2 regions of the Baekduia sp. genome follow, and region 2 is predicted to be linked to the other one. Evidence: riboswitches for the same ligand, from Rfam matches in the RefSeq annotation. Region 2 holds a riboswitch; the other holds the start of a gene.
The links. A riboswitch is a leader RNA that binds a small molecule or an ion and turns the genes downstream of it on or off. The one in region 2 is predicted to bind cobalamin.
Positions count from the first base shown of each region.

Region 1: another riboswitch for cobalamin. It lies ahead of VGO10_RS08130 (hypothetical protein); the one in region 2 lies ahead of VGO10_RS04560 (hypothetical protein).

Region 1 covers NZ_DASYJG010000035.1:122,739-147,941, reverse strand. Annotated here, with positions in the region: partial or broken gene VGO10_RS08190 (helix-turn-helix domain-containing protein) at 1-181, opposite strand, end outside; gene VGO10_RS08185 (MFS transporter) at 228-1,712, shown strand; gene VGO10_RS08180 (acyltransferase) at 1,753-2,922, opposite strand; gene VGO10_RS08175 (hypothetical protein) at 2,973-3,356, opposite strand; gene VGO10_RS08170 (NAD(P)(+) transhydrogenase (Re/Si-specific) subunit beta) at 3,450-4,886, opposite strand; gene VGO10_RS08165 (NAD(P) transhydrogenase subunit alpha) at 4,895-5,200, opposite strand; gene VGO10_RS08160 (Re/Si-specific NAD(P)(+) transhydrogenase subunit alpha) at 5,201-6,286, opposite strand; gene VGO10_RS08155 (hypothetical protein) at 6,458-7,348, opposite strand; gene VGO10_RS08150 (hypothetical protein) at 7,345-7,998, opposite strand; gene VGO10_RS08145 (ABC transporter ATP-binding protein) at 7,995-9,689, opposite strand; gene VGO10_RS08140 (energy-coupling factor transporter transmembrane component T) at 9,686-10,561, opposite strand; gene VGO10_RS08135 (DUF4430 domain-containing protein) at 10,558-11,526, opposite strand; gene VGO10_RS08130 (hypothetical protein) at 11,519-12,727, opposite strand; cobalamin riboswitch at 12,759-12,946, opposite strand; gene VGO10_RS08125 (cob(I)yrinic acid a,c-diamide adenosyltransferase) at 13,008-13,562, shown strand; gene VGO10_RS08120 (phosphatase PAP2 family protein) at 13,549-14,403, opposite strand; gene VGO10_RS08115 (LamG domain-containing protein) at 14,677-15,426, opposite strand; tRNA gene VGO10_RS08110 (tRNA-Glu) at 15,587-15,659, opposite strand; tRNA gene VGO10_RS08105 (tRNA-Leu) at 15,744-15,827, shown strand; gene VGO10_RS08100 (hypothetical protein) at 15,931-16,209, shown strand; gene VGO10_RS08095 (hypothetical protein) at 16,275-16,904, shown strand; gene VGO10_RS08090 (ABC transporter substrate-binding protein) at 16,923-18,614, opposite strand; gene VGO10_RS08085 (helix-turn-helix domain-containing protein) at 18,671-19,330, opposite strand; gene VGO10_RS08080 (sigma-70 family RNA polymerase sigma factor) at 19,327-19,872, opposite strand; gene VGO10_RS08075 (class I SAM-dependent methyltransferase) at 19,876-20,679, shown strand; gene VGO10_RS08070 (TOMM precursor leader peptide-binding protein) at 20,778-21,959, shown strand; gene VGO10_RS08065 (HD-GYP domain-containing protein) at 21,980-23,344, shown strand; gene VGO10_RS08060 (SCP2 sterol-binding domain-containing protein) at 23,341-24,813, opposite strand; gene VGO10_RS08055 (hypothetical protein) at 24,810-24,974, opposite strand; gene VGO10_RS08050 (zinc-binding dehydrogenase) at 25,027-25,203, opposite strand, start outside.
Region 2 covers NZ_DASYJG010000023.1:64,580-69,146, forward strand. Annotated here, with positions in the region: gene VGO10_RS04555 (hypothetical protein) at 1-1,248, shown strand, start outside; gene VGO10_RS04560 (hypothetical protein) at 1,828-3,453, opposite strand; cobalamin riboswitch at 3,560-3,685, opposite strand; gene VGO10_RS04565 (hypothetical protein) at 3,722-4,567, opposite strand, start outside.

The sequences.
Region 1 (25,203 bases), on a different contig from region 2:
CGCCCGCGCGGCGGGCGACGTCATCCATCTGCGCTTCGCCGCCGGACTCGGCGAACACCGCGCGGGCACCGCTGAGAATCCTCTCGCGGTTGCGGCGCGCATCGGAGCGCAGGGGGCGCTCGCTCTGGGTGGACGATGTGGTCACGGTGCGTTCACACGGCTCCTTGACAAGCGGAATCACGGTTCACTATAGTCGCATGGGCAAACGGAACCGGAGGTCAGCTTCCATGTCATCGCTCAGCCATACCGATACGCCCTCACTGACGCCCCGCGCGAAGAATCTCGCGCTCGTGCTGCTGGCGATGACGCAGTTCGTGATCGTGATCGACGCCTCGATCGTCAACGTCGCGCTGCCGTCGATTGGCGCTCACCTCCACTTCTCGCGGGATGACCTCACCTGGGTGGTGAACTCCTACACGCTGACCTTCGGCGGCTTCCTGCTGCTCGGCGGGCGCATGGCCGACCTGCTGGGGCGCCGCCGCATGTTCATGCTCGGCCTCGTGGTCTTCTCGCTGGCATCGCTGGCCGGTGGCCTCGCGCAATCGGAGACCTGGCTGATCGCGGCCCGCGCTGTCCAGGGGCTGGGCGCCGCGATCGTGTCGCCGGCGGCACTGTCGATCATCACCACTACGTTCGCGGACGGCGCGGAGCGCAACCGCGCGCTGGGTATCTGGGGTGCGGTCGCCGGCGCCGGCGGGGCCGCCGGCGTGCTTCTCGGCGGCGTCCTCACCAGCGCGTTGAGCTGGCGGTGGGTGCTGTTTGTCAATGTCCCGATCGGGCTGATCGCCGCGGCACTGGCCCCACGCATCTTGCTCGAGAGCCGCCGCGAGGCGGCCGGAAGCACCTTTGACATCCCTGGCGCGGTGACCGTCACCGCGGGCCTGGCGCTGCTGGTCTACGCCGTCGTCGAGGCGGTCAACGTCGGCTGGGGCGCGACGCGGACGATCGTCTGCCTGATCGTCGCGGTGCTGCTGCTGATCGCGTTCGTCGCGATCGAGCTGCGCCGCCGAGACCCGCTGGTGCCGTTCTCGATCTTCCGGCTGCGCACGCTGCGCGGAGCGGACATCGTCGGCCTGCTGATCGGCATGTCGCTGTTCTCGATGTTCTTCTTCATCTCGCTCTACCTGCAGCAGGTGCTGCACTACAGCGCGCTGAAGGCCGGCTTCTCCTACCTGCCGCTGGCGTTGGTCATCATCTTCTCGGCGGGGGCTGCGTCGCAGCTGGTCACGAAGATCGGCTTCAAGCCGTCGCTGATCATCGGGATGGTGTTCATCGCTGCCGGCCTGCTGTGGTTCTCACGCGTCTCGCCGGACGGCACCTACCTGGGCGACGTCCTGTTCCCGTCGATCCTCGCCGCGATCGGCCTCGGCTTCTCGTTCGTGCCGGTGACGATCGGCGCGGTGATGGGCACCAAGCCGCAGGAGGCGGGCCTGGCCTCGGGGCTGATCAACACCTCCCAGCAGGTCGGCGGCGCGCTCGGCCTGGCGATCCTGTCGTCGATCGCGACGAGCCGGACCACCACGGTCGCCGGCGGCGCGCGACCGGACGCGGCCGCGCTGACCGAGGGCTTTCAGACCGCGTTCCTGGTCGGCGCGGGCTTCGCGGTGACCGGCGCGATCCTGGCGGCCGTGCTGATCTCCTCGCGTGACAGCCGCGAGCAGGTCGAAGCGGCGCGCAGCGGGCAGCCTTCGCCGCTGCCGAACCCCGCGTAGGCGCAAGCCACAAAGCTGCGTGGCCCCTCTGCCGAGTGGGTCACGCCTTGACGGGGGCGGCGCGTGGTGGCGCCGCCCTCGTCGTCCTTTGCGCTACCTGGGCGCCCGCGGCGCGCGCCAGGCGGTGGCACGGGCGCTCGACGATGCGATGAAAGAGCTCGGCCCCGATCAGGGATGCCGGCACGGCGAGCGCCAGCAGCGTCGCGAACGGCGGCGCGTGTAAGCCGTAGGCAAAGGCCAGCACGATCGGGTGATGCACGAGGTAGAGGCTGAACGAGCGCGAGCCGAGCCATTGAACCGGCCGGGTTGCCAGCGGCCGGGCGACCGACCCGTACAGCAACGGACAGAGCACCGCCAGCCCGGCGCCCGCGACGACCAAAGCGCCGCCCGGCCCCATGGCGCGGACCGCGTCGGGCAGCCACAGGTCGGCGCTGAGGAGACAGAGACTCACGCCGACCGCGAGCACGGCGCCGCGGCCGGCGAGCCGCGTGCGCCACTCTCGGATCCGGGCCTCGTGCAGCGCGAGCACCACGCCAACGACGAACGGCGGCGCGAACATCAACGTCGCGTGACCGTGGGCGATGTCGACGGCCAGCAGCGCGGCGACGACCAGCGGCGCGGCCATCCGGCGCACCAGCCCTTCGGCGAGCAGCAGGATGGGCAGCGCCAGCGAGAAGAACACCTCCCAGCGCAACGACCACAACGCCCCGTTGAGGGTGCCCTCGCCGGCGCCCACGTGGTCGGGCAGGACCAGTGCCATGTCCCGGGCGACCTGGGACAGCCCCACCGGATGGGCGTACGTGTCGAGCCAGAAGCTGACGCCGGCGCCGCCGAGGCCCGTGGCACGCGGGATCAGCAGCAGCAGCGCTGCCGCAGGGATGAGCGAGAGCCAGACGGGCAGGTAGAGCCGTACGGACCGAGCGGCGTAGAACGCGCTGACCGTCGTCGGATGGGCGCGCAGGGCCCGGGTGAGCACGAAGCCGCTGAGCACGAAGAAGACGATCACGAACTCCGGCCCGGCCCAGAGGACGGCGAGCGGCGTCCGCATGAACCAGTGGGCCAGGCCGCCGGGATCGCCGCCGAGGCTCAACGTCTCGCTCAGTGCCGGGACGCTCGCCTCCACGATGTGCGAGAGCAGCACGACTAGCGCCGCGACGCCGCGCAGGCCGTCGAGGGCCGCCAGCCGGTCGTCGTCGCGAGCAGGGCTCATCTCTCGGGTAGTCGGCAGGGCCCCGGCGACCCGACAGCGGTGCGGCGGTCCTAGGCGACCGGCTCTCGCGGGCGCCAGCCATCACGGGCGCGGTCAAACGCGTCCCAGTCGATTGGCGTCGGCGGCTCGTCGTCGGGGCCGTCGCCACCTCCGCCGCCGTCGTCCCACCCATCGTCGTCATCGCGGCGGCGGGCCACCCAGGCCGCGAGGCAGAGCGCCTCGACCCCGCAGATGACAAACGCGCCGGCCATGCCGTCCTGGTTCTCCAGCAGCGCCTCACCGGCCAGGACGTAGAGGCAGATCGAGAGCCCGACAAGCGTCCGCGCGAGGCGCTCGTGCGCTCGGCGTGCGGGCACGCCGAGGAAGGCCCGGGCAACAGAGAGGACCAGCGCAACGGCGACGATGGCCTTGACCTCGAGCGGCACAGCGCTCACATAAGCGAGGCTACCCCCCTTGCGCGCGTTCGGAAAGTGATCCGATGCCAAGTCGGCACCGGATCGACAGGGTGAGCGGGGACCGTTTCCGGACTACAGCGCCTTGAGCTCCTCGGTGATGGCGGAGACCGAGCCCTTGGCGTCGCCGAAGAGCATGCTCGTCTTGGGGTTGACGAACAGCGGGTTGTCGATGCCGGCATAGCCGGAGCTCATCGAGCGCTTCAGCACGATGACGCTGGCGGAGTCGTCGACGTTGAGGATCGGCATCCCGTAGATCGGCGAGTCGGCCTTGTTGCGCGCGTCGGGGTTGGTCACGTCGTTGGCGCCGATGACCAGCGAGACGTCGACGCGCGGGAACTCCCCGTTGATGTCGTCCATCTCCTTGAGCTGGTCATACGGCACATCCGCCTCGGCAAGCAGCACGTTCATGTGGCCCGGCATCCGGCCCGCGACCGGGTGGATCGCGTACTTGACCTCGACGCCCTTGGCCTCCAGCAGCTTGGCCATCTCGCGCACGGCGTGCTGGGCCTGGGAGACGGCCATGCCGTAGCCCGGAACCACGACGACCAGGCGCGCGAAGGCCATCTGGATCGCGACGTCGGCGGCGCTGGTGGAGCGCACCGTGCCGCCCGACGCGCTGGTGGCGCCGGCCGCCGCCTCGACGGTCCCGCCGAAGCCGCCGGCGATCACCGACGTGATCGAGCGGTTCATCGCGACGGCCATCTGCTGGGTCAGCAGCGTGCCGGACGCGCCGACGATCATGCCGGCGACGATCAACGACGTGTTGTTCAGCGCGACGCCGGTGGCCGCGGCGCTCAGGCCCGTGAAGGCGTTGAGCAGCGAGATGACGACGGGCATGTCGGCGCCGCCGATCGGCAGCACGAGGAAGACGCCGAGCAGCGCGGAGGAGACCAGGATCCCGATGATCAGGATCTCGGAGTGCGAGCCGGCGACGATCGCGACGCCGCAGGCGACGGCGACGGCCCCGAGCGCCACGTTGATCAGCGACTGGATCTGGGCCGTGCCGATGACCTTCGAGCCGCCGTCGATCAGCTCCTGGAGCTTGCCGAACGCGATGTTGGAGCCCCAGAAGGAGACCGAGCCGACGATCGCGGCAAAGCAGCTGAAGATCGCGACGTAGGTCGGGACCTCGGCGAAGCCGCCGGACTCGCGGAACTCGACCCACGCGATCAGCGCGACCGCGCCACCGCCCACGCCGTTGAACAGCGCGACCATCTGCGGCATCTGGGTCATCTTGACCTGACGCGCCGCGGGCACGCCGACGGCGGTGCCGATCGCCACGCCGAGGATGATCAGGAAGATGTTGTTGACGTCGGGAACCAGCAGCGTCGCGATGACCGCGATGCCCATGCCGACGGCGGCGATGCGGTTGCCGCGCACCGCGGTCTTCGGCCCGGTCAGTCCGGAGAGGCCGTAGATGAACAGCGAGAAGCTGATGATGTAGAGGACCGCGCGGAAGTTGTAGTCCGTGATGAAGGAGGCGGTCACGGGCGTCAGCCCAGACGTCATTGACGCGATCACGCGTCGTCCCCCGCGTCGGCCTTGGGCTTGGCCTTGAACATCTCGAGCATCCGGTCGGTGACCAGGAAGCCGCCGACGACGTTGATCGTGCCGAAGGCGACCGCGATCACCAGCAGCAGCTTGTTGAGCGCGCCGTCGGCCAGACCGTTGACGAGCAGGATGATGCCGCCGAGGACGACGATCCCGTGGATCGCGTTGGTGCCCGACATCAGCGGCGTGTGCAGCGTGTTCGGGACCTTCGAGATGACGGCGTAGCCGACGAAGCCCGCCAGCACCAGGATCGCCAGGTTGGTGACCAACATCTACTGCACCTCTCCGTTCTTGACGACGCAGGCGCCGGCGACGATCTCGTCCTCGAAGTCGGGCGCGTAGGCCCCGGACTCGTCGTCGGCCAGCAGTTCGATGAGCGCCTGCAAGTTGCGCGCGTAGAGCGCGCTGGCGTGCTCGGGCATGGTCGCCGCGAGGTTCAGCGGCGAGACGATCGTGATGTTGTGCTTGACCACCGTCTCGCCCGGCTCGGTCAACTCGCAGTTGCCGCCCGTCTCCCCCGCGAGGTCGACGATGACGCTGCCGGGCTTCATGCCCTCCACAGCCTCGGCGGTGACCAGGCGCGGCGCCGGGCGACCCGGAACCAAGGCGGTGGTGATGACCACGTCAAAGCCCTTGATCGCGTCGGTCAGCGCCTGCTGCTGCTGGGCGCGCTCCTCGTCGGTCAGCTCGCGCGCGTAGCCGCCCTCGCCGGCGGCCTCGATCCCGAGGTCCAGCCACTTGGCGCCGAGCGACTCGACCTGCTCGGCCGTCTCGGGCCGCACGTCGTACCCGGTGGTCTGCGCGCCGAGGCGGCGCGCGGTGGCCAGCGCCTGCAGTCCGGCGACGCCGATGCCCAGGACCAGGACCTTGGCCGGCGGGATCGTGCCCGCCGCCGTCATCAACATGGGGTAGAACCGCGTCGCGTGGTCGGCGCCGAGCAGCGCCGACTTGTAGCCCGCGACGTTGGACTGCGAGCTCAGCGCGTCCATCGACTGGGCGCGCGAGATTCGCGGGATCGCCTCCATCGCAAAGGCCGTCGCACCGGTCTGGGCCACGGCCTGCAGGCCGTCGGGATTGCCACGCGGGTTCAGGAACCCGATCAGCGTCTTGCCCGCGGCCAGGTGCCCGAGCTCCCCGTCAGCCGGCGGCGCGACCTTGACGATCACTTCGGCGCCCCAGGGGTCGCCGATCGTCGCGCCAGCGTCGGTGAAGAGCGCGTCGGGGACCAGCGCGGCCTGTCCAGCCCCGCCTTCCACCACGACCTCATGACCCTTCGCGACGAGCTTTTTTACGACCTCGGGCACCAGCGCGACTCGCCGCTCACCCGCGATCGATTCCTTCGGGACACCGATCCGCATAAGAGCGCCGGACCCTATACGAGCAGGCGTTCGCGACGACGGCTCATGAGCCACTCCGCACATGCCATGGCGGCAGGCCGCGCCGCCATCGCCACCCTGCCCTGGCGTCGAGGGACGAGTTGTGGATTCTAGGGACCCACAACTCGTCCCTCGATGGCCCCGGGGTGGCGTTCAGCAGCGGCTGGGCGTGCGGTGCAGCGTGGTCACCGGCAGGTGGTGGCCGCTGAGGGCCACGACGGCGTCGTTGGTCGCCAGCACGCGGCTGCCGGCGTCGTTGCGCGTGAACTGGAAGGCGCCGCCGGGGCGCTGCAGCGAGGCCAGCGCGTGTGTCGCGCGGGTGTCGCGGCTGCCCATCGCGGCGGCGGCTTCGATCGCCAGCGCGGTCGAGTTGGCCTCGTTGCGATCGCGCCGGCCGAGGGCGAAGCCGCCGGCCGCCGTGCGCTGGGCGCGCAGCCAGCGCAGGCCGGCGCGCAGGGTGCCGTTGCCGGCCGAGACGCCAGCCGCCCGCGCGGCCAGGATCGCCATCGCGGTGCTCGTGACATCGTCGGCACGGCCGCCGGAGCGCGTCATGTTGAAGTTCCACCCGCCGGCCCCGCGGGCCTTCAGCAGCACGGTGATCGCGCGCTGCGACGGGCCTGCGTGCAGCGCATGTGCCCCGAGCATCGCGAGCGTCTGGTCGAAGATCGTGCTGCCGTAGCGACCTGCGCGCCCGTAGGACTGCAGGCGCGTGAGGAGATCGACGTTGCCGGCGCAACGCGCGCTGCCGCTGCGGGCGGCGGCAAGCGCGAGGATCGTCTTGCCGGTCGCACCGGCGGTGCGGGCGTAGCCGTTGGCGCCGGCGCGCAGCGCGCGGGCACGGCGCGCGGCCTCGGCCGACGGCAGGCGGCCAGCAGCGCGCAGGGCGACGACCGCGTCGGCGGCCATGCCGTCGGCACCGGGCTTGACGGCTGTCGAGAGCCAGGCGGCGCCCGTGCGCGCGGCGGAGCGGTCGGAGGCGTGAGCGGCGGGTGCAAACGCCGAGGTCAGCGCGAGGGTCGCCAGCAAGATGGTGATCTTGGTCATCGGGGAGGATCCGGGAGGGTCGGGAGCAGGGTCGGTGGCGCTGGGGTCCAGCGGACCTCGAGACGCGCGCGGTAGCGCCGCAGCACGCGCACGAGCGCGGGACCGAAGGCGAGGAAGAACACGACGTTGCCGACGGCGTGCGCAAGGTCGAACGGCAGGCCGGCAGCCTCGACCGCCGCCCATTGGCGCAGCGACGGCGTCCCACCGGCCGCGGTCAAGGTGGATAGGTTGGTCAGCGCGCCGAAGAAGAGCGCACACACGACGAGCAGCGCCGCGGTCGGGATCCGCGGCAGCCGGCCGCGCATGAGCAGCGCCCAGCCCGCGCCGATGACGCCGACGATGCCCCAGGCGACCATCTGCCACGGCGTCCACGGCCCCTGGCCGAAGACCAGGTTGGAGGACAACGCCGCCAGCGCGCCGACCGCGAAGCCGGGCGCGCCGCCCAGCACAAAGCCGGTCAAGAACACGATGTCGGTCGTCGGCTTGACGTTTGGCAGCGGCGCAAAGGCGATCCGGCCCAGCGCGGCGAGCGCGGCCAGCGTCGCGACCATGGCCAATACCTTGCTGGAGGGGTGCGTGCGCTCGTACCACGCGAAGCCGAGCCCGAGGACGAGCGCCAGCAGCGAGAAGGTGGTCAGCTGCCAGGTCACGGGACAACGACCTCCGTGTAATCGTGTTCGTGCAGGAGCGCCGCGCCGGCGTCGGGAAGCAACGCACGGCCACCGGTGACGCGCGCCGTCTCGGTCGCGAAGTACCAGCCGCCGGCCAGGACGGCGCCCGCCGGGCCGTCGGCGATCGGGCGGCCGTCGGCGAGCAAGATGATGCGGTCGGCGACCTCGGCGGCGAACTCGGGGTCGTGCGTGGCGACGACGATCGCGGCACCGCCCGCCGCAAAGCCCGCCAGCCGCTCGGTCAGCGCCGCCTTGGCGGCGCGGTCCATGCCGCGCGTCGGCTCATCGAGGCCGATGACCGCGGCGGGCTCCTCGGAGTCCAGGACGATGGCGAGCGCCAGCCGCTGGCGCTGACCACCGGAGAGATCGCGCGGGTGGCGGTCGAGCAGCTGGTCGAGACCGACGGCAGCCAACGCGCCGAGCGACGCCTCGTCGCCGACGCGCTCGTGCAGCAGGTAGTCGTTGGGATCCTGAAGCAGCAGCGCGACCCGCCCGGAGGCGCGCACCTTGCCGCGCGTCGGCGCCATCAGGCCGGCGGCGTGGCGCAACATGGTGGACTTGCCCGCGCCATTGCGCCCCATCAGCGCCACACGCTCGCCGGGCGCGATCGCCAGGTCGACGCCGCGCAGGACCACCGCGCCGCCGCGGCGCTCGTGCCAGACGCCGTCGAAGACGAGCGCGGCGTCGCGGCGCTCCTTGCGCCCCGGCCTCCGTGGCGCGCTCGCATCCTCACCCTCAACGCCATCGATCCCTCCCCCAGCGCGTCGAGGGACGACTGATGGCCGGCTATCGACCATCAGTCGTCCCTCGATGTCGGTGGAGGGTGCGTCGGCGTCGAGGTCGATGCCGCGGGCGCGCAGCGCGGCGCGCGCCTCCTTGACGCCCGAGGGCGGTGGTGTGATCCCGGCCGCTCGGAACATGCGGGCCGCCGGCGTCTGCAGCTCGGGCGCGGCGTCGCCGGCCCAGGCGAGGAACTCAGGTGGCGGCGCGTCGCAGGCGATGGCGCCGTCGGCCATCACCACGACGCGATCGGCGGCCGGCAGGCAGCGCTCCAGCCGGTGCTCGGCGAGGAGGATCGTCGTGCCCCACTCCTCGTTGAGCCGCCGCAGCAACCAGATCAGCTCGTCGCCGGCGACGGGATCGAGCTGCGAGGTCGGCTCGTCCAACAACACCAACTTGGGTCGCCCGGCCAGCGCTGCGCCGAGCGCCACGCGCTGCAGCTCACCGCCGCTCAGCTCGTTGGTCGCGCGCTCCAGCAGGTGCGCGATCCCGAGCGCAAGCGCCGCCTCCTCCACCCCGCGCGCGACGGCCGCCGGCCCATGGCCGCGATTCTCCAACGGGAACGCCAGCTCGGCGCGCACCGTCGTCAGCACGACCTGCGACTCGGGGTCCTGGAAGAGCGAGCCGGCGATGCGCGACAGCTCCGCCGGGCCGTGCTCGCGCGTGTCCATCCCGCCGACGCGCACCACACCGCCGAACGTCCCGCCATGAAAGTGCGGGACCAACCCGGAGGCCGCGCGCAACATGGTGGACTTGCCGCCGGCCGAGCGGCCGGCCAACACCACCATCTCGCCCTCCTGCACCCGCAGCGAGACGTCGCGCAGCGAGGGCGACGCCGCACCCGCGTAGGTGTAGGTGACGTGCTCGAGCTCCAAAATCGGCGGCGTCATGGCGCGATCCCCCGGCGGTCGACGAACGGCGCCAAGGCGACGACCGCGAGCACGACCGCGAGCGCCAACGCCTCTCCAACGCCCGCGCCCGTGATCTCCGGATACGGGTCGAAGGCCGCCACCGGCACCACGCGTGCGGCCACGGTCAACGCGACCAGCGCGACGGCCGATGCCAGGAACGCCTGGTCATGGCGCGACCACGGCCGGCCAGACCGCCCACCACGCCGTGCGCTGCCATAGCCCCGCACCTCCAGCGTCGCGGCGACGTCGAGCGCCCGATCCAGCGCGCCGCTGGCCACCGCGCGCAGGACGGCCAAGCGTGCCGTCGCACCCTCGCCGCCGCGATCAGCCCGGCAGCGCCGTGCCTCGTCGATGCGCTGGGCATCGGCGGCGAGCACCGGCACCAGCCGTGTCGCCAGCGTCGCCGCCAGCGCCGAGCGCACCGAGGCCCGGCGCAGGACGCGCAGCAGGTCGTCGGGATCGACCGCGACCGTGAAGACCGCGAACGCCGCGGCGACCGTCAGCAACCGCAGCCCGAAGAGCAACCCGTACACCAACGCCTCAAGCGTCAGGTCGACCTGCCCGAAGGGCGGGATCTCCCCCAGGCGGGCGAGGATCGTGAAGCCCTCGCGCACCACCAACATGTTGATGACCGCGATCGCCAGCGCCCACGGCACCATCCACAAGGTGATGCGCCCGACCTCGCGCACGACACCTGCAGCCGCCGCACCCGCCAAGACCACTAGCGTGAGGGCGACCAGCACGATCGGATGCTCAGCCGCCAATGCCGCCGCCGCGAGCGCCGCGCACCACGCGCCACCCGCCGCGGCGCGGGCCGCGTGCAGCGGGCTCGCGCGGCGGCGATACCTCACTGGCCGCGGTCCGGAAGTCCGATGGGCTTGCCGCCCGAGACGGCCACCGCGAAGTGCCCGTTCAACGCGCCCTCGTCGAGCGCGGCGGCCGCCGCAGCCACGCCGGCATCGTCGGTGCCGGTCACGATCCAGACCGGGTCGCTGACCTCGTCCTTGGCGTCCCTGACCTGCGTCGCGGCGATCAGACCGGTGCCCGCGCCGAGCGTCCGCGTAACGTGGCCGGCAGCATCGAGCAAGGCAATGGACTTGCCGTCGGCCGCAGGCTTGGCGTAGACGCCGCTCCCGGCCGGGCCCCGCTCGAGCAGCTTGGCCGTCGACTCATTGCGCAGCGCGCGCCACGGCCCGACGAGGATCCGCAGGGTGTCAACCACGAAGCTGTTGCCGACCCCACCGCGCGCGGCGACCTGTCCCAGATCCGACAGCTTGTCGGCGACGGTCTCGCAGACATCGCTCTGCGGCTCCGTGCACTCCACGCGCGCCGGCAGCCGGCGGCCGTCGATGCCGTGGAGGAACGGCTCGGGGAACGAGCCGACGACGGCTGGGACGTCGTCGGTGGCGCCCCAGTCGTGGTAGTCCCACCAGACGCGATCGCCCTGGTGGACCTTGATCGAGGTCGCGCCCTTGTCGGCCAGGACGCCGTTGACGTAGAAGAACCAGTCGGCCGGGGTGCCGCCGCTGCGACCGCCGCTGACGCCGTCAATCGACTGCACGAAGTTGCCGCCGAAGCGCGTCGTCACCTTCGGCGCGTTGCGCTGCAGCAGGCGCATCACGGTGTCCGAGCCGCCGGTCTTCGGCTGGTCGGTCTGGACGATCGGCTCGGCGCCGAAGTCCTTGGACACCAACAGCTCGGTATCGCTCGCCTTCGGTCCCGCGCCCAGGCCGCAGCCGGCGACCACCGCCGCCGCCAACGAGGCGGCAGCGGCGGTCGCGAGCGCGCGGCCATGGGCGCGGGACCAGCTAGGCAACGAAGAACACCACGCGCGAACTGCCGCGGGCCAGCGACTTGGTGGTGTTGCCGGCCTTGTCGGTGACCTCCACGTCGAGGACGTAGCGGCCGCGGCCGAGCTTGGACGGGAGCAGGTAGGTGAAGTCCTGCTTGGCACCAACCGAGAACCACACGCCGTGCGTCGCGCCGCACTTCTTCAACGCCTTGAACTTCTCGGTCTTGCCGTCATAGGTCGCGCACTTGCGGCCATCGGTGCGCGTGAGACGCAGACGGACGTCGGCGAGGCCGGAGCCGTCGTTGGCGACCTTGCCCGCCAGTTCACGCGGGCCGGTGCCCTTCTTGTACTTCTTGCCCTCCGAGACGCCGGTGATCGCCGCGTCGGCCACCACCTTGTCGGGCGAGCCGCAGAAGCCGTCGTGGCCGTTGGTCACGCAGGGCTGCGGCGGACCGATCGGCGGCGTGCCGCAGCCATCGCTGCTGACCGGGCAGGGGCGCAGCGACGTCCCGCAGCGGCCGTCGCTGCCGGTCGTGGCGCAGCCGACGATCCGGCCGGGCGCGCGCTTGTCCTTGGTCACGACCAGCGTGTAGGGACCGCCACCGACGGTCACGGATGCCTTGCCGTCCGCGCCGGTCGTGACGGCCGCGACGCCGCCGCTGACCGTCGCGCCGGCCGACGGCGAGAACGCCGTGTTGGTCGGTGACCCGGCGTCGTCATAGGTCGTGTCGGTGTTCGTCGCCGTCACGCTGAACGCCAGGCCGGGCACGGCGGTGACCGGCGCGTCGAGCAGCACCGGGTCGTCAAAGCCCTTGTCGACATGGAAGGCGCCGAAGCCGGCGCTGGCGTACCAGAGGATCTTGTCGCCGTCATGGACCGGGGCCGTGCAGCCATAGTCAGCACGAGCGACGCCGTTGACGACGAACACCCAGCCGGCGTCGCCGGGGATGAACGGGTGATCCTCAGCGAGGATGCGGGTTGCGCCGTACTGGCTCCCGGCCCAATCTCCCTTGGTCACGGCATCCACCGCGCCGAGGACATTGTCGCCGTCCGGGCAGATCTCCTCGCCATCCTTGGAGACCGTCGCCGGCGTGGTGACCACTGTCGGCGGCACGATGGCGCTGAGCCCTTCGATCTCGACGGTCACCTTCGCCGCCATCGCCGGGCTCGCGGATGCTGCGAGCATGAGGCCTCCTACCAGGAGGCCGAGGATCTTCTTCGTCATGTGGGAACCAACCCTTGCCACGAGGGCGTCGAGTCCTTGTTGGTCGGAGGCAGGTCTCCTGGCTCCCGGGCCTCTCCTCGTCCGCGCCTTCCCGGGCTTGATTCCCAGTGGCTGCGTCGCGCTGGCGCGACACGTGCGGCGAGGCACTCGCCCGGTCACAGTGGCGGGTCCGCGTCGGATTTGCACCGACTTCCCTTGGCCACCGACCCTGATTTGCTCGACGATCCTACCGCTCCGGGCGCCTCGGAGGCGGGCCGGCGGCGATAGCCTCCGACTCACGATGACCGTCAACCTCACCCGGATCTACACCAAGCTCGGCGACGGCGGCGAGACGCACCTCGGCGACATGAGCCGGGTGCCAAAGACGCACCCGCGCATCGAGGCGTACGGGGTCGTCGACGAGCTCAACGCGCAGCTCGGGGTCACGCTCACGCTCCCCGATCTCCCCGAGCAGCAAGCGACGTGGCTGCGACGGATCCAGAACGACCTCTTCGACGTCGGCGCCGACCTCGCCGTGCCGCACGGCGGCGACCGCGAGCGGCTGCGCGTCGACGAGGGTTACACGTCGTGGCTAGAGGGCGCCTGCGACGAGGTCAACGCCACGCTGGCGCCGCTGAAGTCCTTCGTGCTGCCCGGCGGGACGCCCGCCGCCGCGCACCTGCACGTCTGCCGCACGGTCTGCCGGCGCGCCGAGCGCCGGGCGATCCTGGTGCAGGACGGCAACCCCGAGGTCGTGCGCTACCTCAACCGGCTCTCGGACCTGCTCTTCATCCTGAGCCGCGCGGCCAACGGCGGCGACGAGCCGCTGTGGGAGCCGGGCGCTACGAAGGCGTAGACGAGGCGCGGAAGCCCGAGCCGATCACACCGGCCAGCAGCGCCGCGAGGACCGCGATCGCTATCGCGCCGGCCACGAAGGTCGTGTGCGCGGCCGCGTAGTCCAGGATGGCGCGCGGCCGCGCGAGCGCCACCCCGGCAGCCGCCCCCGCACCGACCAGCGCGACGCCGAGCGCGGGGACGAGGTCGACCGGGCGGCTGCCCGCCTCCACCCCGCGGCGGCTCGGCCAGCGGCGCTCGCTGAACGCGATCGCCGAGACCGCGAGCAGCACGTAGGTCGCGGCGACCAGGTAGCCGCCGAAGACGTCGGACGGGAAGTGCCAGCCGAGCGTGAGGATCGCGTAGGCGACGGCGACCGCGAAGGCGCCGCCGATGGCCGCGACCGTCGGGCGAGCGCGCGGCGGCGCGGCGATCACGGCGCAGAGCGCCATCGTCATCGCCGCCGTCGAGTGGCCCGAGGGCCACGAGGCGGCCGCGATCTGGGAGTGATGGAGCCACTCGTCAAAGCGCTGGGTGGCCAACAGGTGCTTGAGCGCCTCGGTGGTCGTTCCGGTCGCGAGGAAGAGCAGCGGGATCGCTGCCGCGACGCGCGCGCGGCCGCGCGCCAAGGCGATCAGCGCGAGCACGAGGCCGGTCAGCGCGTAGGGCCCCGGGTCGGCGAGGTGCGCGATCGTGTTCAGCGCCGGCGTCAGGTGCGGCGCGTTGAGGTCGACGAAGCCGTTGAGCGTCCTGGCGTCGCCTTGGCGCGTGAGCGGGACCAGCTTGGCGAGCACGCCGGTGATCGCGAGGGCGATCGCGGTCAGCGTGGCGAGCAGCAGCGGTGGTCCGGGGCGGCGCAACATGGCGTCCGCTCACGGTAGCCGCGAAGGATCAAGGCTCGATGAAGCGCGCTCTCGCGGCCGGTTCGCGCACATCTGCCGGACCGGCTCTGGACGCCGTTCGCGTCGCTTGAGAGCCTCGCATCGTCCCCTGGCTGGAGACGCACGAACCCGCACCGGACCGCGGTCGCTAGGCACGACCTGTCCGGAGTGAAGGAGGCGCGGCGGACGGCACCCGAGGGCTCGCGGCCCGTCGGGTGCCGTCGCCGCAGCCTCCGCTGCGGTCGGGGGGTGGACCTAGCGCAGCGGCTTGGGGAACAGGAGCGACAGCGCCGACCAGTACTTGTCGATCGGCAGCGCCTGGCTGAAGATCGCCACGTCGTCGATGTCACCCGTGTAGTACAGGTCGCAGGTGCCGAGATAGCCGCCGATGCCGCCATCGCCGGTCGTCGGCATGTTGTAGTCGATGGTGCCGCCGGTGTCGGTCGAGCCGGGGATCAGCTTGCCGTCGACGAACAGCTTGGCGGTGGTGCCGTCCCAGGTACCGGCGACGTGGTGCCACTTGCCGTTGTAGACGTTGTCCTGGTTGGCGAGGCCGGAGTAGCGCTCATGGCCCGTCGTGTCGTACATGTAGAAGCGCAGGCCGCCCGAGTAGGTCGAGTAGAGACCGTAGGAAGCGGCGTCGCAGTTCGACGCGCCCTTGCTGATGATGTAGCGGTTGGTGCCCGGCGAGCCCGAGGCGCGGATCCACGCCGAGACCGTGATGTTCTGCGGCTCCAGCGCCGACGAGTCGGGAATGCGCACGAAGTCGTTGCCGTCGAAGCGCAGCGCGGAGCCGAACAGGAAGCCCTTGATCCAGGTTGGATCGTTGGCATCGACGCCGGGCGTCGAGCCAAGCGTGCCGTTGTTGCCCTTGCCGGACAGGTCGTGGATGGTCTGGCCGGAGCCTTCGTACATGGGCCACCAGCCCGAGACCGAATCCAAGAGCCCGGCAGAAGCCGTGGCCGGCACCACGAAACCCGCGGCGAGCACGCCGGCCGCAAGCATGCGTGCAGCGGCGGGACGGAGAGAACGACGATTCATCCTTGACATGCGCAGGATTCTTGCCGCATTGGCACGTGCACGCTACTGGCCGGAAGTCAAGACCTGGCCCCATGCGATTGGTCCGTCAACGACGAAACCCCCGGAAGGCCGGGGGTTTCTGGAGTACCGCCACGGGGATTCGAACCCCGGTTTCCGCCGTGAGAGGGCAGCGTCCTAGTCCCCTAGACGATGGCGGCCTGGGGGTGTCCATCCTAGCAAGCACGCAGGAGGCCACGTCTGGACGCTGAGCGCCCGGTGAGCGATATGCTCGCCTGACGCCAGCGGATGTGGCGGAATTGGTAGACGCGCGGCGTTCAGGTCGCCGTGGGAGCAATCCCGTGGAGGTTCGAGTCCTCTCATCCGCATCGCGCAGAAGGGCCCTCTTCGGAGGGTCCTTCTGCGTTGAGAATGCGATACTCGTCGGTGCACATCTTGCACCGACATATGCACCGCGCTACGCTCCTCGACATGGCGAAGGCTGCAGCCCCATCTGCGCGCATCTACACCACCCGTGACCAACGGGTCGAGCACGCGCTCGCCACCGCAACGGCAACCGGCCTCGTCGATGCTGGTGCCTCCAGTGCCCAGAAACTCCATGCCCTGGTCGTCTATGCCGACGAGCTGCTGACGGCTGAGGCCGAGCGCGCGGAGAAGCTCGCCGCATACCGTGAACTCGCTCAGGACGATGAGCGCCTGGAGGCGATCCGCGCCAGCAGCCGCCTGGCAGTGGAACACGGCCTGCTTTGAGTGGGCCTCGAGCCGGCTGGCTCTACGAGAACAAGGTTAACGGCGCGGCGGCCGAGCAATTGCTCGTGCTCAGCGAGAACGACTGGAACGACACGATGCGCGACTCGATCGTCGTTCCGGTGATGCGCCTCACGGGTGTCGCCCCAAACGCTCTACGCATCTCCGTCGACGAGACGCCCGGCCTCTATGCCCAGTGCACGCTCGTGCAGAGCATCGCGCACGACGGCATCGGAGCCCCGTTGCGCGTCTGTCCCGAGGAGGCGTGGATTCGGACACGGTTGGGCGTTCGTCGCTTCCTGGATATCGACCGCCGGCGCACCAGCGCAGCTAAGCCGTCGCCGTCGCCAGAGCGGACCGAATGGTGGCCACGCCAGGACGACGTGCACATCGCCACTCTGCCCGGTATCCCACAGCAGAAGGTCGTTTCGGCCATCAGCGACGACGATTGGAACTCCACCGCGAGCGTTCGACACTGCGCGGCGGCGCGGCTGACCAGCCGCGGTCCAAAAGCCAACCGCGTCCGCTGGGAGGTGCCGGTGAGCGGCGGGTTTGTTGTCGCCGGTGATCTCTCTGCGTTGCCCTACGCGGCGATCAATCGGCAAGCGCCCGCGGCCAAGAAGTACCCACAGCGCTTCTCTGCGGACGAGAGCAGCCGCATCGCGCTGCGCCAGCAGACCGCACTCAGCCTGAAGTAGGCCGGCCGAAGGTCGCCCCTACTTCAGCGACGTGTAGGACAAGTCCCAGCTGTCGAAGTAGACGTTCGGCACGCCGGCGACGTCCTTGGAGTGGATCAGCGTGCTCACGTCCCATTGCAGCGGGACACCGGGCGCTTGGGCGACGATCATGCGATCGATCTGGGCCCATGCCTGTCGCCGAGCGGCGCCGCGGAGGTAGACGGCCTTCGCCATCGCGGCGTTGATCGCTGGGTCGTTGAGCTGTGAGTAGTTGGTGTTGCTGGTCGGCGCGATCGCGTGACCGTCGAAGACCGGTTGGAGCATCGGCTGCGGATCTGGGAAGTCCTTGAGCCACGCCAGGCCGCTGCCGCAGGTCAGGAGCTTGCGCGACGGCACCGCGCACCAATCCGTGAAGAGCGCGTCAGAAGGCACGTACCGCAGCCGGATGCGGAACCCGAGCTTCTCGAATTGCGACTGCACAACCTGGGCCACCAGCTTCTCCGACGGGCTGTTGCCGGCCACGACAAGGAACTTCTCCTTGCCGGTGTAGCGGCCCGACGGGTAACCGGCTCGCCGCATGTAGGTCGCCGCGAGCGCCGCATCGCCGCGCGGGTGGGCGACCGAGAGGAAGTCATAGCCTGGTCCCGCCAGCCCGCCGGCCTCCTCGAAGCCCGGGATGCCCGGCGGCAGGAAGTGCGTTGCCAACGGACCGGTGATCGGCCCGCCTCGTGCCTGACGAGCGGCCTGGCGGTCGAAGCCCGCCACCACGGCCTTGCGGACGTTGAGGTTGGTGAACGGCTTGATCGTCGTGTTAATCGGCAGGACGCGGTAGCCGCCCATCGGCAGCTGCACGGCCTGGTCTCGGTGGTGCTCGGCCACGTCCTCGAGGACGGGCGGTGGCGGGATGCCGTCGAGCACCTTGTGTGTGCCGGCCAGGACCTGACGAGCCGCCACGTTGGAGTCCGAGGCGTTGGTCTGGATGATCACGCGGTTGAGGCGCGCCGGGCGGCGGTCGGTCGCACGATCCCAGTTCGGGTTGCGCACGAGCTCGATCCGGCGGCCGGCCTGATAGCCGACCGTCGCGCCGTCACGATCGTTGCGCACCATGTACGGCCCTGTCGCCACGACGTGGGTGTTATAGGTCGACGGGTTCTCGGCGTCGAACGCCTTGGCGTACTCCTCGGGCACCGGTGCGCTGGCCGGCAGGGTGAGCGCACCGACGAAGGCGGCCGCAGACGGCTTGCGCAGATGGAAGACGATCGTGCGCGCGTCGGGCGTCGTGATCCCGCTGATCGCGTGCACGCCCTTGGTCGGTTTGGCCGGCGCGCCGATCAGATCGGCAAAGTAGCCGGGGTACTGGCCGCCCACGTTCACGCTGAAGAAGCGGTCAAACGCATAGGCGACGTCGTGAGCGACCACCTCGCGGTTGACCGGCGGCGAGAACCGGACGCCACGACGGATCCGCACGGTGATCGTGCGACCGTCGGCGGAGATCACAGGAAGCGCCGACGCGAGATCGGGCACCGGCTGCGAGAGGTCGTCCGGCCGGAAGCCGTAGAGCGGCCGCTGGGTTGCGAGCGCGACCTGGATGCCCAGCGAGTAATACGTGTGACCGGGATCGAGGAAGTCGACATCGGACGCCGCCAGCATCGTCAGCGTCCCACCGTGATCGGCGGACGGTCGCTGGTTGCCGGCATCGTCCTTCCCGCAGGCTCCGAGCAGCAGAAGCACGCAGAGCAATGCTCCCGCCGTCGGGAACCGAACCAACATCCTCATCCAGATTGGCGCTAGCGCTTCGAGCGGCGGCGCTTGGGCGCCGCGCTCTCGGAGCCCGTGGGCGGCGCCGAGTAGGCGAGCATGCTCAACCGCGCGCGCACCTCTGGTCCACCGCTCTGCCCGTCCTGCAGGCGACCCGCGCTGGTCGCCTGCTCCTCGATGGCCCAGGCGAGCACCTCGCCGAGGCGATCGCCGAGGTCACGCCAGCCCTGCTCGTCGAGCATGAGGGGCGCGTAGGACAGATGTCGATCCGCCCGCTCGTCGAACGTGCCGGCGGTGACCGCGGTGCGCACGTCTCCCAGCATCTTGCTGAGGACGGTGTTCGACACGGCCTTCCGGGCGCTGGGCGGCAGCTGCGCCCAATCGTCGTCGTCCAAAAATGGGCGCGTCAACGCTCGGTAGTGGTGCTCGATCGCCCCGCGACGGGGCGTGGTCCGCACGAGCTCGATGCAATCGAGCTCGCGCAGGATCCGAACGTGGTAGCTGACGAGCGGCAGGGACTCCTCGAACTCCTTGGACATCTCGTTCGGGCTGGCCACGCCCTCGTTGAGCCGCGTGAGGATCCTCATGCGCAGAGGGTGCGACAACGCCTTGACAATGTTGCTGTCTAGCTCGTGCGGCTTATTGGCCGCGCCGTTTCGTCGCTCCGCGACTGTGGTCGTCTTGCTCATGGCTGATCCCCGCCTTCGTGCTCGGACAGAACTCGCTGCAACCGCCCACGTGCCCGATGCAACTGCACTTTGGCCGTGCCCTCAGGGATCCCGAGGGCAAGGGCAACGGCAGGCTGCGTGAGGTCGTCGACGTACCGCAAGAGCAACAGCTTACGGTCATGCGGGGTCAGATTCCTAACCGCTCGGCGCACATCGACCTGGAGAGGCAGGAGATCGAGGCGCCCAGCGGCGGTCCGGTCGTGAATATCTCCGTGCTCATCGAGGCTGATTGAGGCTGTGTTACGTCCCCGGTGTCGATGGGCTTCGCGGTGGACGATCGTGCGCAGCCAGGCGATCGGATGCTCGGGCACCACGCCATCGCGGAGGCTGCGCCAGGCACGGATCAGCGCCTCCTGGGCGATGTCGGCAGCGTCGTCGGAGGGGGCTACGCGATGGGCTTCGCGCAGGCAGCGAGAGGCTGCGACGTCCCAGTCGAGTTCGCGTTCTGACAACAGCTTCGTGTCGAGGTGAAACGGTTTTGAGCGCTTTGGGGGTCTTGACATGACATGACCCTGATCCAGGCGACGACGCAACCGGAGAAAGAAACGTCGACGGCTCCATACGATGCCCTGGCTCCGCACTACGAAGCCTTCGTCGGCGGCGACCGGTACGGCGAGTGGCTCGCCGGTTTGCTGGGCCTGGCGGCGCAACACGGGGTCGGCGGCGGACGGGCGCTCGACGTCGGCTGCGGCACGGGGCGCAGCCTCGCCGCGTTGGTCGCCGCGGGGTTCACCACCGAGGGCTGCGACCCATCAGGGGCGATGTTGCGCGAGGCACGAGCAGCGCTCGGGCCTGACGTGGCGCTGGAGGTCGCGGCCCTCCCCCACCTGCCCGATCGGGCGCCCGTCGACCTCGTCACGGCGATGAACGACGTCATCAACTGCGTCGCGCCGGACGATCTCGACGCCGCGGTGGCAGCGCTGGCCAGCCGCGTGCGGCGCGGCGGGCTCGTGCTGTTCGATGCCAACACGCGCCGCACCTATGACGGCTTCTTCGGCTCGACGTTCTGCCGCAGCGACGACGATCGCTTCTTCGTGTGGGAGAGCCTGCCGGGCGCATCGGCTTCGCGCTTCACGCACCGGGCGGACCTCCATGCCTTCGCCCGCGACCCCGAGCAACCGGATCGCTGGATCCGCAGCGTGAGCCATCACGTGCAACACCACCACCCGCACGCGCAGGTCACCAACGCCCTCGACGCCGCAGGCCTGGAGCTCCTGTTGGTCTGCGGCCAACGCGACGACGGCCCGCGTGACGACGCTTGCGACGAGGCAGTCCACACCAAGCGGATCTACCTCGCACGCCTTCGATGACCCCCGAAACAGAAAGGAGGATGCCCCATGCTCAAGATCACGAAGCTCGAAGAGCCGACGCTGCCGGCCCTGGCCATCACGAAGGGCTACTAGTCGCCATGCCGACGGTCGTGCCGGCGGTCGTGACCGCCCCCCGTTGCGGCCACGACCGTTGGTGGCCTCGGCTGAAGCCCACGATCGAGGTGATCCCTGACCGGGGTCGCCTGATCCTCATGCGCAGCGGCCGCCAGAACGGCGACGTCGCGCTTGACGGTGATCCCCGCGTGCTCGGCGAGCTGCTTGCGCAGCTCGACGGCACGCGGGGGCCCGCGTCGATCCTGGCGTCGTTGCGTGCCACGGTCGCTCCTGCGTTGACGGCCGAGGATCTCGATGAGGCGCTGAGGGCGCTTGCCGCCGACGGGTTGATCGAGGACGCCACTGACGACGCGCGCCATCTCGATCCCGCCGGCCTGGAGCGCTATGACCGTCAGCTGCGGTACTTCGGTGACCTTGCCGGCGCGGGTATGCCGCGTGCTGCGGCACAGGCGCGGTTGGAGGCGGCGACGGTCGCCGTGCTCGGCCTCGGTGGCCTGGGCGGCATGGCGGCGACGATGCTCACGGTCTGTGGCGTCGGCACGATCGTCGGTGTCGACCATGATGTCGTCGAGCTCAGCAACCTCGCGCGGCAGGTGCTCTATGGCCAGGACGATCTCGGCCGGCTCAAGGTCGATGCGGCAGCCGACCGCCTGAGCCAGCTCAACGCCCGCGGTCACTTCGTCGGCATCCCTCGTCGCCTGGACTCCACCGCCGCCGTCGCCGACGCGATCGCCGGCGCCGACTTCGTCGTGGCCGCCGTCGACTGGCCCGCCGATCGGATCTCGGGCTGGGTCAACGCGGCCTGCTGGGCGGCCGGCATTCCGTACGTCGGCATGAGCCAGCACCCGCCGCTGGTGCGCGTCGGCCCGACGTACCTTCCCGGCGCCACCGGTTGCCTGACCTGCCAAGAGGCCGCCTATCGCCGCCGCTTCCCGCTCTTTGACGCCGCCCGCTCGGCGATCTCGGATGACTCCCCCGCGGCGACCTACGCGCCGGCCTGCGGCCTCATCGGCTCGCTCGTGGCCAACGAGGCGATCGCGCACATCACCGGCCTGACGCCGGTCGCCTGCCTCGGACGCTCGACGGTCATCGACCTCACGACGCTCGCGGTCACCCATGAGGAGGTCCCGCGCGACCCCGACTGCGGCGTTTGTGGGCGCGGCGCCGTCTCGACCATGCGTCCGGCCGCCTCACCGATCGGATAAGCCGATCCGACATCCGGGACATGGACGTCCGGCTCTCGGAAGTGCTCGCCGCGCTCTCTCACGCACTCGACATCACCGAGGGGCAACCGCGTGGCCACGCCGAGCGCACCTGCCTGATCAGCATGCGGATCGCGGCGCAGCTCGGCCTCGACGCCCAGACGCGCTCCTCGCTCTTTCACGCCGCCTTGCTCAAGGACGCCGGCTGCTCGTCGAACGCCGCCAAGGTCGCCGCGCTCTACGGCGCCGATGACGCCGACGTCAAGCGCGACCGCAAGACCACCGACCACCTCATCCCCGGCCAGTCGATCCGCCACCTCGTGCGCTCGACCGCGCCGGGCCGCTCGCCGATCGCCAAGGCGCGCCATCTCAAGCTGCTGGTCGCCCACGGCTCCGCGGGCTCGCGCGGCCTGACCGAGCTGCGCTGCGAGCGCGGCGCCGAGGTCGCCCGTTATGTCGGCCTGAGCCTCGAGGCCGAGACCGCGATCCGCCATCTCGACGAGCACTTCGATGGCCGCGGCTACCCGCAGTCGCTGGAGGGCGAGCAGATCTCGCTCTGTGGCCGCATCCTCTGCCTTGCCCAGACCGCGGAGGTCTACTGGCAGGAGGGCGGCGGCGCGGCCGGCGCCTGTGGTGTGGCGCGCGATCGGCGCGGCACGTGGTTTGACCCGGCGCTGGTCGACGCGCTCTGCGCGGCCGAGGACGACCATGCGTTTTGGGCGTCGTTGGACGAGCCGCGCGTCGCGTCGTTGGAGCCGGTCGATCGCCTGCTACACGCCGACGACGACGGGCTCGATCGCATCGCCCAGGCGTTTGCCGGGATCGTGGACGCCAAGACGCCCTACACCGCCCGCCACTCCGAGGGCGTCGCCGACATCGCGGTGGCGCTGTCGGCCGCGCTCGGCTTCGATGCGCTGGCCCAGCGCCGGCTGCGCCGCGCCGGCCTGCTGCACGACATCGGCAAGCTCGGCGTCTCCAACCGGATCCTCGACAAGCCCGGCAAGCTCGACGCCGACGAGTGGGCCGCGGTGCGTCGCCACCCGACCTGGACGCTGGAGATCCTGCAGCGGATCCCGGCCTTCGCCGACCTCGCCGAGGTCGCAGCCAACCACCACGAGAAGCTCGACGGCAGCGGCTACGGCCGTGGCCTGACCGGCGGTGAGCTGACGCTGGAGGCGCGGATCCTCGTCGTCGCCGATATCGCGGAGGCGCTCACCGCCGACCGGCCCTACCGCGGTTCGATGCCGGTCGAGAAGGTCCTGGAGATCATGGGCGGCGACGTGCCGCACGCGCTTGACGGCGACGTCTTCGCGCGGCTGCCGGATGTGCTGGCGCGCCGCGCCGGTGATGCTGTGGCAGTCGCGCCGCCGGACGCCCTGGCCGCTTAGCGCGCCCAGATCGGCGCCGGATCCCATGCCGGGATCCGCAGGTGCTTGAGCACCGCGAGCGCCCGGAGGGTCGGGGCCGCGCCGGCGGAGGAGCGCAGGTCGCCGCAGCGCAGCGCGCTGGCCGGGTCGAGCTTGCCGATGAACCAGCGGTAGGCGTCCTCGCCGCTGCAGGAGAGCTCGAGGTCGACGTCGTCGGCGGGCTCGCGTCGCAGGAGCTGTGCCTGCCCGCCGCGCAGGTCGAGCAGGAGCTCGGCGTCGGGCTCGTGGAGCGCGAAGCGCACGACGAGGTCGATCCGGCCGAGGCGCGCACGCAGGGCGGCGTCGACCGCCAGCGCGTCGCGCACGCGGCCGCCCAGTTCGACCGTCACGGCTTCGGCGTCGGGAAAGCGCGGCGCCTCGCGCTCGGCGCGCAGGTGAGCGAGGACGTCGCCGGCGTTGCGCACCGGGGGCAGCGCGCGCAGCCGCTCCAGGCGGACGTCGGCAAACGCGTCGCCGCGCTCGGCGTCGCGGGCGACGACCGCGGCGTAGTGGCGGCTCGCCGCCGCGCCCCAGGTGACCGCGGGCGCATCGCGCTCCCAGTCGCGCGGGGCCAGACGCAGCAACCAGCCGGCGCCTTCGGGGTCGCGGGCCAATAGGTTGGGATCCTCGACCAGCCGCGGGTTGACCGCCAGGATCGAGCCGCCGACCGGCGCCCAGATGCCGAACGTGCCGGCCGCCGTGCTGACGGTCGCGGCGGGGTCACCGGCTTCGAGCGCCGCGCCGGGCTCGGGCAGCGTGAGCTTGAGGTCACCGCCGAGGTCGCGGGCCAGCGCCGCGGTCAGGCCGACCACGACCGCGCCGAGCGCCGTCTCGACCCACAGGTGCGCGTCGAGCGCGATGCCGCGGGCGGCCGTGCCGAAGGCGGCGGGGTCGACGGGTGGGTGGGATCCGATCAGTGGGAGCGCGTGGGGATCGCGCGCGCCGCCGCCGGCACGCCGTGGCGACGGCCAGGACGGCGACGGCGCCCAGAGGTCGTCGGGCAGCGGCGCGCCGTGGCGCAGCGCCTCGTCGCTCAGGCGGTCGGCCGCGACGAGCGGCACGCCGTAGCGCTCGGCGGCGCGCGCCAGCGTCTCGCGCTGCTCGAAGCCGGCGCGGTCCGGGAGCGCGAGCGCGGTGACGCACGCGTGCTCGGCGCGAAAGCCGCTGCGGTGGACCTCCAGGTCGCCCCACGCGGCGACCGCGCCGACGGCCTGATCGGCGCGGAAGTCCAGCCGCCGGTCGGCCGGATCGGTCAGCGCGTAGAGCCCGCACATGCAGTCGGCCACCGGCGGCGCGTGGCGCACGTCGCGCGCGCAGACAGCGCGGTTGGCACCTGGCTCCCACGGCAGCGCCATGAACGTCCACGGGCGCAGCAGACCGTCCTCCTCGACGTGCCAGGCGCGGTAGCCGACGACGGCCTCCAGGTAGTCGGGTGCGCCTTCGCTGCTCACGCCGGGACGGGCTCGCGCTCGGGCGCGACGGCGGGCTCGGGCGCGTCCGCGGGCTCGCGGTCGGGCTCCCGCTCACGGGGCGCCTGGGCGGGCACGGGCAGCCGCAGCGGCTCGACGCGGATGCGGCGCGAGGGCCCGGGAAGATCGAGGAGGTCCGGCATCGGCGCGGGAGGCTAGAGATCGCACCCGATGGCACCGCGACGCGGCTCGGATCTACAGCATCACCGCCTGCCGCACGGCGGCGCCGGCGGCGAGGCGGTCAAAGCCCTCGTTCAGGTCGTCGAGGCCGATCCGGTGCGTCAGCAGCTCCTGCACCGGCAGCCGCCCGTTCTTGTAGGCCTCGACGAAGAGCGGGATGTCGCGGTCGGGCACGCACGAGCCCAGATAGGA
Region 2 (4,567 bases):
ACGGGCGCCTTCGCGTCGACCGGCCTGTCCAACGAGTGGGCGTTCAGCGCGCTCGCGCCGGCCGGCGTCGCGGCGGTCGATCTCCTGCCGCCGCCCCCGAACAACGTGGTGAGCAAGAACGCCCGCAAGGTCTACCGCGACTACCTCTCGCCGGCCTCGTGGCCGGGCGGTTCCCCGGTGGTCACCGACTACGAGCGCGCGACGCTCAACGCCTACTCGGCGGGCATCGACCCGGCGCGCGTGGCGGCGACGCGGAACCTGATCGCCGACATCGCGTCCTACTGGCAGACGGCGTCGCCGGGCTACTGGGGCACGCCGGGCAACTTCAACGGCACGGTCTTCGGACTGCTCGCGCTGGCCGGGGCCAAGACGGCGGCGGGCGCGCAGCGCGTGCCGCAGACGTTGTTGAACAAGTCGATCACGACGGTGCGCGCCAACCAGCACACCGACGGTGGGTGGAACTGGACGAAGGCCGAGGGCGTTCCGGCGCAACTGGCCGCGGTGAGCGACATCGACATGACGGGCGCGACGCTGGCGTCGCTGTGTGTCAGCGGCGTGGCGAACACCGACAGCGCGGTCGTCGCGGGCAAGAACTTCCTCAAGGGGAAGTTGGTCAACGCCACGGGCGCGTTCAACTCGTCGTTCGGTGCCAACACGGACTCCAACGGCTGGGGCGTCCAGGGGCTGAACGCCTGCGGTATCGCCAACCAGGGGGCGGACTTCACCACCGCGATGGGCAAGACGCCGATCGACTTCCTCGTCAGCCAGCAGCTGGCCGGCGGCGGCTTCCGCTACACCACTGGCTCAACGCCCAACGCCTATGCCTCGATCGACGCGCTGCGCGCGGAGGCCGGCGGCGGCTTCTCGGCGACGCCGCCGGTGCCGACCACGGTGGGTGAGCCGCGGTTCGTCGCCAGCACGTCGTTCGTGAGTGGCACGACGAGCAAGCTCGCGGTGATCGTCGACGACGGCTCGGGCACGCTGAAGGTCTGCTCGGTGTCGGTCGCCCCGACGACCGCGACCACGACCCTCGGCGCGGTCCTGACCGCGGCGGTCAGCGGGTCGACACCGGCCGGCTGCGTCACGGGGAGCTCGCCGTCGAGTGGCGTCATCACCACCATCAACGGGGTGACCAACAGCGGTGGGTCGACGTGGAAGGCCAGCATCGACAACGGGACGGCGGCCGCGGCGAACACCGCGACGGGCGTGAGCCTGGGTGACACGATCTCGCTGAAGTACGGGGTGTAGAGGAAGACGCGCGGGTGCCGCGCCAGGGCTTGTGCCCGGCGCGGCGCCGCGCCTTTGTTGATTGGTCGTCTGTGTGTGCTGGTTTGCGTGGCACACCCGGTGGCGTTCAGCGCGTTTGCTCTGGCGGGTGCGCGGCGTGGTTCGGGGCACCGAGGGGAGTGAGCAGTAGCTGGCGCCTCGGGGCGCCCGGGGTCGTCCGCCGGCGCCTGGGCGCGGGTGGTTCGTGGCCGGTCTGAGATCCGGGTGGGTTCGGACCCCACATGGGGACACCAGACGACCCGGATCGATCCTTCGCCCCCGAAGCGCTGAGTCCGGGTCGACTGTCCCCTCATATGTAGGGGCCAGACGACCCGGACCTCCTCGAGGACGCACCGAATCGCCCGTGTCCCGAGAACCCTCACGCGGAAGACCGATGACGCCGCGAACCACCACGGCTTCCTCTCCTCGCCGCCCCAAACCACGCCACGCACCAAGACGAACACCGCGCGCTGAGCGCCACGGGCCACGACCCGCGGACCGCCGACGACACAGCGCGCCGTCCTCACGCGTGTCGCCGACGGCACCCGGAGTGCATATGACTCAGCCGATGCGCACCCGCACGGCGACGGCCTTGCCGTTACTGCGGTAGCGCAACATGTAGGTGTTGCCCGGCAGCTCGCGCGTGGTGCGCAGCGACGCCACCGTCCCGCGGGCGTACACCTTCCCCAGCCGCGTGAGCGTCGCGTTCGCCTTGCCGCCGGTCGAGGACACCAACTTGCAGGCCACCTTCGGCGCACCCTTGGCGCGCTTGACGGTGCAGACCGCATCGCGGCCGTTCTTCCCGGCCTTGCCCTGCGGACCGGTCGCCCCGATCACGCCCTGCGCCCCGGCGGCGCTCGTCGCCCCGCCCGGGCCCGCCGCGCCGGCGTCACCCTTGTCGCCCTTGGCGCCCGCGGCCCCATCCTGACCCGCCGGCCCCGCCGCCAGGCTCCCGCCCACACCATCCAGCGGCACCGACAGCGTCGCGTCCGACGCCGTGCTCGTCACCTCCAACGTCGCATGCCGCGCGCCGATGACCGACGGCGCGAAGCGCACGTTGACCGTGCAGGTCGTACCCGCCCCGGCGTCCACCGCGGCGCCCGTGCAGTGATCGGAGCTGATCAGGAAGTCGTCAACATCCGTACCGGCGAGCTTGACACCCGTGACCCCAGCGGTTCCCAACGCGGGCGTGACAACGACCGCCCGCGGCGCACCCAGCGTCTCGCGCGCCTGCGACGCGCCGAAGTCCGGCGTCGCCGCCGAGACCGACGCCGTGCACGGCGAGTCCGGCTGGCCGTCGTAGACGCAGACGCCCGCCGGTACCGAGAACGCCGAGTTGTGGCTCGCGGTCGGCAACGCGCTCGAATCGGTGCCCGCGATGGCGATCAGGTTGATGTTCCCGCTCGCACCGTCCGGGGCCGTCAGCGTCGCGCGGCCCTGATCATCGGTGGCGACGAACGTGCCGCTCGCGTCATCGAAGCCGACGCCGTACCCGGCGCCGACGGCCCGATCACCCGTTGCCGTGCCGTTGCCCCAGCCACCGGCGAACCCCGCCGGCGGCGTGTACTGCGCGGCGGTCACCTCGAAAGGCTGACCTGCGGCAACGGTCTTCGGCACACCTTCGACCCGCAGCTGCGGCGTCGCCGGGAAGGCGTACATCTCACCGTCGGGGTAGCGCAGCTCGCTGGCCTGCAAAACGAGCGTCTGGCCGTCTTGGAGGGTCGTGCATTCAGGCTGGTCGTGGTAGCCCAGGTTGTGGTAGGTGTTGTTGATCCACATGTGCCATGACGGCACCGCGCCGTCGTTGTCGACCGTTCCGTCGCCGTCCATGTCGACCTGCTGGCCGAGCGACTGCATCGGGTAGCCATCGCCGTTGTTGAGGTTGTCGATCTCGAGGACATCCGGATCACCCGGCAACGTCGTCTGGCCGGAGGCGATCGACCAGATGCTGAGCTGCGACAGCGCCGCGGCCACGGTGTCGGCCGGTGACATGCCGGCCGTGGCGCCGCACGTGACGGGCGTGGAGACCAGCGTGCTGTGAGCACCGAGGCTGACGACGCCTGAGTTCTCCCGGCCGGCGAGGTCGTTGACCTGCACGAACACGCCGGCGCCTGCGGTGGGCACGGCCACGGCAGCGACGGCGGCCGTGACCAGCGTGAGCCCGAGGGCTCGACGATACGAATACATAGGGGTTGCTCCTGTCTCGAACAGGCGGCCCCGATGTCCCGTCCTCCTCGACGGCGCAGCGGCGGCCGTCCTGTGCGCGAAGACGGTTGACGTATGTGCGCCGGCCGGGTCTTCGGGCTCGGGGTCATCCTCGGGAGCTCCTTCCCGAGCCGAACCCGGCTCAGTGGACCTGCACGCTCCGTCGTCACCCACACCGCTGCGCGTCAGCCCCGGATTCCCACCGGAGTTCCCCGCGTCCGTTGCGGGCGCCACAGTACCAGCCGGGTGTTCACCGGCACGCGCGGGCCAGCCCGGCGAGGACGCCAGACACCGCCACCTCGCGACGTGGCGCCATGCGCCCTGTGCCGCAGGTGGGCGTGAGCAGCGAGCTCGTCCCGGCGACGCCGGTCCGCGCGATCGCCGCGTTCAGCACGTCTGCGGCGTCGGTGTCGGTGTCGGGCCGGTGCGGCGCCACCACACCCCAGGCGATGCGCGTTCCGCCGGCGACCAAGCGCCGCACGGCGCCGGCCCCGTCGTCGTCGAGCCCGAGCGTGAGATCGAAGGACACCACGTCCGGCGCCGCGCGCTCGACGACGTCCCACGGCACCGCGCAGCAGAGATGCACGCCCCACGCGGGAGCGACCACGCGCAGCGGGCCCCACGCCGCTTCGACGCCCTCGGCGGCAACGGCGGCAACGGCCGACAGTGTGGGCTCGTCGATCACCAGCAGCGCGTCAAGGCCGCGATCGGCAAGAACATCAACCTGCTCGGCCACGTTGGCCGCCAGCCACACCGCGATCTCACGCGCCAGCCCGACCGGCGCGTGCTCGTCCAGCGCGCGGGCCAGCGTCAGCGGTCCGGTCACCTGCAACTTGACGATGCCGTGCGCGGGCGGCCGGAGGGTCAGCTGTCTCAGCAGCCACTCCCAGCCGCGCGGACGTTGCCGATCGCGGTCGGGCGACCAGCCGCAGCGCGCCGGATCGGCCCCGAGCCACTCGGCCACCATGTCACCCTCCAACCGCGGCAGCTGCGGGCAGAAGGGCAGGTCATAGGCCTTGACCGCCTGCGCGGCCGCGGTCCGGCCCTCGGTGTGGGGCAGGCTCCCGACCCCGGTCGTCGCCCACGCCGGGAGTCG